2 regions of the Furfurilactobacillus entadae genome follow, and region 1 is predicted to be linked to the other one. Evidence: predicted binding sites of a transcription regulator. Region 1 holds the regulator's gene; the other holds the start of a gene.
The links. Region 1 encodes LexA, which represses DNA repair genes until DNA is damaged. Its sites were predicted from a motif close to CNAACANNTGTTNG; they were not measured.

Region 1 (3,175 bases):
TGATAAAAGCTCGCGTCCATCTGCATAAAGTGCCAGTACAACCGTTCCCGCAGCGTTCGTTCAAGGTTTGCCGCACCGCCCCAAATCGACGTTCGCCATAAAAAGCGGGCGGCATAAGCACCTAACGCCACAGCAACCATGAGGCTAAGGTCCAGTGCTAACCGGGACCCTGTCAATTGGCGTTTCCCCATCAAATCAACTAAATCCCCGAGGATCCGGGGTGGAATAACGCCAAGGAGCGCCGTGATCAATAACCCAAGAACACCCCGTAAATAGCGCCGCCGTTCCGTTTTAAAATACCAGGCCAACTTTCTAAAAATTGCCATAACTCACCAACCTCTCTCAATTCAAATGAAACGACAAAAAAACGGATAGGAATAATCCTATCCGTTACTTTAATTACATGAATTAACCTTTACGTGCCTGACTTTGCATGGTAGCAAGCATTTGCTTAAGCTTCTTTTCAGAAGGCTTTTGCCCCATTTGCAACATCATTGTCCGTAACATCTCTTCAGTAATTGGAGGATTATTCTTAAGGTAGTTTTGCATGTAACGGCGTGCAAAGAAAAAGCCGCCGACAACGCCAGCCACTGCCGCTACGATAATAAGTAAGATCCACAACCCTGTTGACATCAAATACCCCTCCTTTACGTTTAAATAAAATACATCTTATTATACTACACAACTAATCGGCGGATGAAAACCCTTTAACCGAAAAAATCTTCATTAACGTTAATTAATCGTCACGCAAGCCTTTATCACGTTGAACTTGGCGAACCTTTTCCGGTGTCACTTCATTACCATTCTTATCGAAGACCTGCATCATCTCAACTTGTGAACGGAATGATTTCCGGAAGTTTGCAAGGAATTCCTCGCGGAGCTTTTTTTGTTCGGCTTGTTCGTCCTCAGTCAGTCCGCCATCTTTTGCTTTCTGAGCTAATTCGTTAATCCGAGCACGCAATTTTTCTGGTTCCATTATTCAGTCACTTCCTTAATTCAGCTTTGACAGCTATTATACAAGATTATTGCCAAAAGAGGAAAAGATTTGCAATGTAGCGAACATTTGTTTGACCCTGTTCGTAAAATATGCTAAGTTTTAAATAACAAAAAGCGTCGCTCGGCGTTTCCGATCCATCATGGGCACCATTTTCGGCCACCCGTTTGTGGTGTACAAGACCCATGGCGACGACATTTAATAACGAGGTGTAAACATGGCAAAAGGTGCTGCAACGAAGCAAATGGCTGTTCTCCAGTTCATTTATGACCGGGTTAACGAAAAAGGTTACCCGCCAACGGTCCGTGAAATCGGTGAAGCGGTTGCGTTATCGTCAACATCCACCGTTCACGGTCACATTGACCGACTCCAAAAAAAGGGCCTCCTGGTTAAAGATCCAACAAAACCCCGGGCCATTGAACTAACGGACGCTGGTCTAACCGCCCTCGGCATTTCAACGACCCCTAATGAGATTCCGGTTCTGGGTGTCGTCGCTGCTGGGGAACCCATTTTAGCGGTTCAAGACGCAACCGACTACTTCCCCATTCCCCCAGAATTAACCGAATATGATGGCGACTTGTTCATGCTCACCATTCGTGGTGACAGTATGATCAACATGGGCATTTTGACTGGTGACCGGGTCATTGTCCGCCGCCAACAAAATGCAGACAATGGTGACATCGTCATTGCGATGACTGACGAAAATGAAGCCACTTGTAAACGATTCTTCAAGGAATCCGATCACTACCGGCTTCAGCCAGAAAATGATCACATGGCGCCCATCATTCTTAACCAAGTTTCCATTTTAGGTAAGGTTGTTGGCCTCTACCGTGACTCTGTTTATTAGCATTATTTAACCACACAAAAATCCCTGAACGCAGTTAGCCGTTCAGGGATTTTTTTACTGATTATTGAACTTCGCCTGGGTAGGCTTGATTTGGTAAGGCATCAAAATCAAGATCTGCAATGGCTTCAGCCGTTGTCACGTAAGTCACTGCCCCCTTAGCCAACATTAAGTTAACAAGGCTATCCTTTTCGTGAAGTAAAACTACCTGCTTGCCCTTAGCCACGGCGTAACCAATTTCAAACGCCGTCCCACTATCAACTGAATCTTCAGTGAAGTCAGACACTGCCACAACAATATCGGACCCGTTAAGGTTTTCTAAGTCATGGTTATAGGCCGTTTCTTGCCATTCAGGACTCCCAAAGGTCAATTCGGGAAACTGCGACTTCCGGGGGCTAAAGACATCCCCAATAGTTGCGTTGGCGGCTAAGGCTGCTTCAACGCGCTTAACCCGGTCAATTTGTTCTTCATCAAAAAAAGGACTTGCTAAGTAAATTGATTTCACGTGTGTGTTCCTCCTCAAGTAGTATTCTCAGTATACTCGATTAGCGAACATTGTCACCGTGATTCCGAAAACTCATTCATATTTTTTAGTAAATCCTCATGATAATGGCAATCGATTCACCATTTATGAATCTAAATCGAAACATTGCCCACAATTTTCCGTTTCACATACGGTTATCACTAATTTCCACCACTCAATTCATTAATGGCCCCTTTTTCGGTGGCGGCCACAATGGTACACTTAAAAGACAACATTACCCAATGAAATCGAGGAATAATCATGATCTTTTTGGCCGTTTTCGGTGGCATCGCGTTGGTCCTTGCCGTTTTTTACCTGCTCAACTCAATTCAGTCTTACGGAACTTGGCGTTTTGCCACCCTATTAGTCGTCGTCTTTGCCCTCATTACTGGTTACGGCGTCGTTAAGCTCCCCGTCTGGCACCACCATGGTTCATGGAGCATGCAGTCATCTTCCAGCAGTTCGACCACTAAGGCAGCATTAACCAAAGCTGCCTCGGTATTCAATCCGAACCAAGCTGCCATTGATGGTGAAACGGCCGGCCAGAAGAGTGCGGCAACCGCTAACGCACAGAGCCAGGTTAAATCACAACTGGCAAATGCCTTCAGTAGTCTTGGTACCGTTACACTTGACGCTGACACAAAGACATACACCATTCATCCAACCAATAAGGATGCCGTTAAAGCTCTGGAGGAGTTAGAAAAAACGCCAAGTGACGCTGAGGAAGCTAAATGGCCAACCATGACAGACCATTTACGGGCCTCATCCGCCAACATCAGTAAATCCTTGAAGGACGATTACACCCTGGCCATGG
Region 2 (3,175 bases), on a different contig from region 1:
GAGAGGTGCTTTTTGAAGGCAACGACCTGACGAAGATGGATGATAAGCACTTGGATAAACTCCGGGAAGACATGGGCATGGTGTTTCAAAGCTTTAACCTGTTTCCTCATAAAACGGTGATCGAAAACATCAAGTTAGCGCCAATGAAGGTAAAAAACGTTGATGAGGCGACGGCCACTGCGACGGCACAACAACTGCTCGACCAAGTGGGACTGGCTGATAAGGCGGATGCTTACCCAACGAGCTTGTCTGGCGGACAACAACAACGGGTTGCCATTGCTCGGGCGCTTGCGATGAACCCAAAGGTGATGCTGTTTGATGAACCAACCTCAGCGCTGGACCCTGAAATGGTCGGAGAAGTTTTAAAAGTCATGCAGGATCTAGCTCACGATGGGATGACGATGGTTGTGGTCACTCATGAAATGGGCTTTGCCAGAAACGTTGCGGATAAAGTGTGGTTTATGGCCGACGGGTACATTCAAGAATCAGCAACGCCAAGTGATTTCTTTGATCATCCAAAAACGGATCGGGCGAAGGACTTTTTGGCGAAGGTCTTAGAAGCATAACGGTTAGACAATAGGGCGGGGGTTTCGAAATGGAAGCAGCGGCAGCACTAAAAATTTTAACGGATTTAATTGCAATTCTTTCTGTCAATGATCACGAAGCACAGGTTGCTGATTATCTGGCAGGCCTGTTTGCGGGAGCACCGGTTCAGATCGACCGGGTCACCTATGCACCAGGGCGTGATAATTTAGTGGTGACAATTGGCGATAAGGGGCCGCTCCTTGGCTTTTCTGGGCATGAAGATGTTGTGGCTGCTGGTGACGAAGCAGATTGGCGCTTTCCACCGTTTTCTGGAACCGTAAGTGATGGTAATGTGTACGGGCGAGGTGCCAGTGACATGAAGGCGGGGTTAGCAGCGCAGGTTGTGGCCATGCTTGATTTACTGGCAACTGGTGAACCGTTACCTGGCCGCATCCGGTTACTGGCTTCGGTTGGTGAAGAAACTGGTGAATACGGCGCGGCCCAGTTAACGGCCGCCGGCTTCGCGAATGATCTGGACGGCCTCGTGATTGGTGAACCCAGTGGTTTTGACGTGAAGGTAACCCATAAGGGCGTTATTGATTATAAAGTGACTTCCGTGGGGAAGGGCGCCCATTCATCACGTCCTGACCAGGGGGTCAACGCGATCACACCACTGTTGACGTTTGCTGAACGTGTTCAAACGGTCATGGATAACCATCAAAAGACGGACCCCGTCTTAGGTGGCCTAACCCACGTCATCAGTCAGATCCAGGGTGGGGAACAGGTTAATTCTGTCCCGGCACGCGCTTGGCTAACTGGGAACATTCGGACGATTCCGGCCTATCCAAACGACGAGATAATGGCAGAGTTGGAAGACATCGTCGCAGACCTAAATGCGGCGGGCGCAACGTTAGGAATCAGTTATCAATATCCAGAACTGCCGTTACCGAGTCAGGCAGACACCGCGTTGGCACAGTTAGCGGTGACGGTGTTAGACGAGGACTTTAACCACCATGCTGCATTGGCAGCGGGGACTGGTGCCACGGATGCCTCAGAGTACGTCAAGGTGGCGCACTTACCGATTATCATTGTGGGGCCAGCCGATGGTGCAACGGATCATCAGGTCAACGAACATGTCGCGGTGGCAGATTACCTCCTTGGTTGCCAATTTTACCGAACCCTTGCCGAACGATTCTGGGCGCAAACTGCAAAGTAGCGTTGGTTTATAAATCAGGTATTTAGATGATCGATCTCAGTGGAGATTGATCATTTTTATTTGGCAACATGTTTGAATAAGGTGAAACGGTCTGCCGATTAGAAAATGTGGGCGCATAACTGCTTTTGCTTGCGAACGTGCGTTCATGCGTTATAATTTAACTACGATTTTACGGTAAGGGAGGCTGACAACGTGGCGTCAGAACACATTGAACATAAATTAGCGTTACTGCCTGGCATGCCAGGATGTTATCTCATGAAGGACATCAACGGCCAGATCATTTATGTGGGGAAGGCAAAGAACCTGAAGAACCGGGTCCGCTCGTACTTTAAGAGCAGCCATGAGGGGAAAACGGCTCAGCTTGTGGCTCACATCGTTGACTTTGAGACCATCATTACGTCGACGGATAAAGAAGCCTTTTTATTAGAAATTACGTTGATTCAAAAGCACCAACCGTATTACAACATTAAATTAAAACGGGGAACGGGTTACCCATACATCAAAATCACAAATGAACGTGACCCGCGGATGATTATTGCCAGCGACGTTAAAAAGGATGGGGGCTACTATTTTGGCCCGTATCCGAATGTTTATGCTGCTGAGGAGACGTTACATTTCCTTCAAAAGGTGTACCCGTTGCGGCGTTGTTCCGGTTATCAGGGGCGGCCATGTTTGTATTACCACATGGGCCAATGTTTGGGCGCCTGCTTTAAGGAGGTTCCTGAGCAAGCCTATGAGGAACAAATTAAGCACATTAAGTCGTTTTTGAACGGGAATACTGCGACCGTGATCAAGCACCTCCAGGAGCAAATGAAGACTGCTTCTGAAAAGCTTGAGTTTGAACGCGCTGCTGACCTCCGGGATCAACTGCACTACATTGATGTGACCGTTGAAAAGCAAAAAATCATTAGCACGGACGAGACGCCGCGTGATATTTTCAATTTTTATTTGGACAAGGGATGGCTTTCCATTCAGGTGTTCTTTGTTCGGCAGGCCCGGTTAATGAAACGAGAAAAGCGGTTGTTCCCAGTTGTTTCCACGGCACCAGAAGAAATGCAAACGTTTATCATGCAGTTTTACAACCGGCGAAACGCGATTCTGCCGCGGGAAATCTTGGTGCCAAAAGAGATCGATGCAGAAACGCGGTCGGCCATTGAAGAAGTGCTGAACGTGCCGGTCAACGTCCCCCAACGTGGTGTGCGTCGTGACCTGATGGAAATGGCAGGGAAAAATGCCCGCTTAGTTCTGGAAGAAAAGTTCCGCTTGTTGGAACTGGATGAGCATAAGACGACTGGAGCGATGCAGGAAATTGCGGATGCCCTGCGAATTGCGCCGATTACCCGCATCGAGGCGTTTGACCACTCCCATGAACAAGGGGCAGATTTGGTGTCCGCGATGGTTGTGTTTGAAGATGGGGCACCGAACAAGAAGTTA

Region 2: the regulator LexA is predicted to act here: its motif matches at 1,874-1,887, upstream of uvrC (excinuclease ABC subunit UvrC).

The regions. Positions count from the first base shown of each region.
Region 1 is NZ_BQXN01000006.1:19,707-22,881, reverse strand. It holds gene ACKTR5_RS04045 (ABC transporter ATP-binding protein) at 1-326, opposite strand, end outside; gene ACKTR5_RS04040 (YneF family protein) at 409-633, opposite strand; gene ACKTR5_RS04035 (DUF896 domain-containing protein) at 737-976, opposite strand; gene lexA (transcriptional repressor LexA) at 1,212-1,841, shown strand; gene ACKTR5_RS04025 (nucleoside 2-deoxyribosyltransferase) at 1,903-2,343, opposite strand; gene ACKTR5_RS04020 (hypothetical protein) at 2,623-3,175, shown strand, end outside.
Region 2 is NZ_BQXN01000003.1:12,969-16,143, reverse strand. It holds gene ACKTR5_RS01955 (amino acid ABC transporter ATP-binding protein) at 1-566, shown strand, start outside; gene ACKTR5_RS01950 (ArgE/DapE family deacylase) at 596-1,741, shown strand; gene uvrC (excinuclease ABC subunit UvrC) at 1,934-3,175, shown strand, end outside.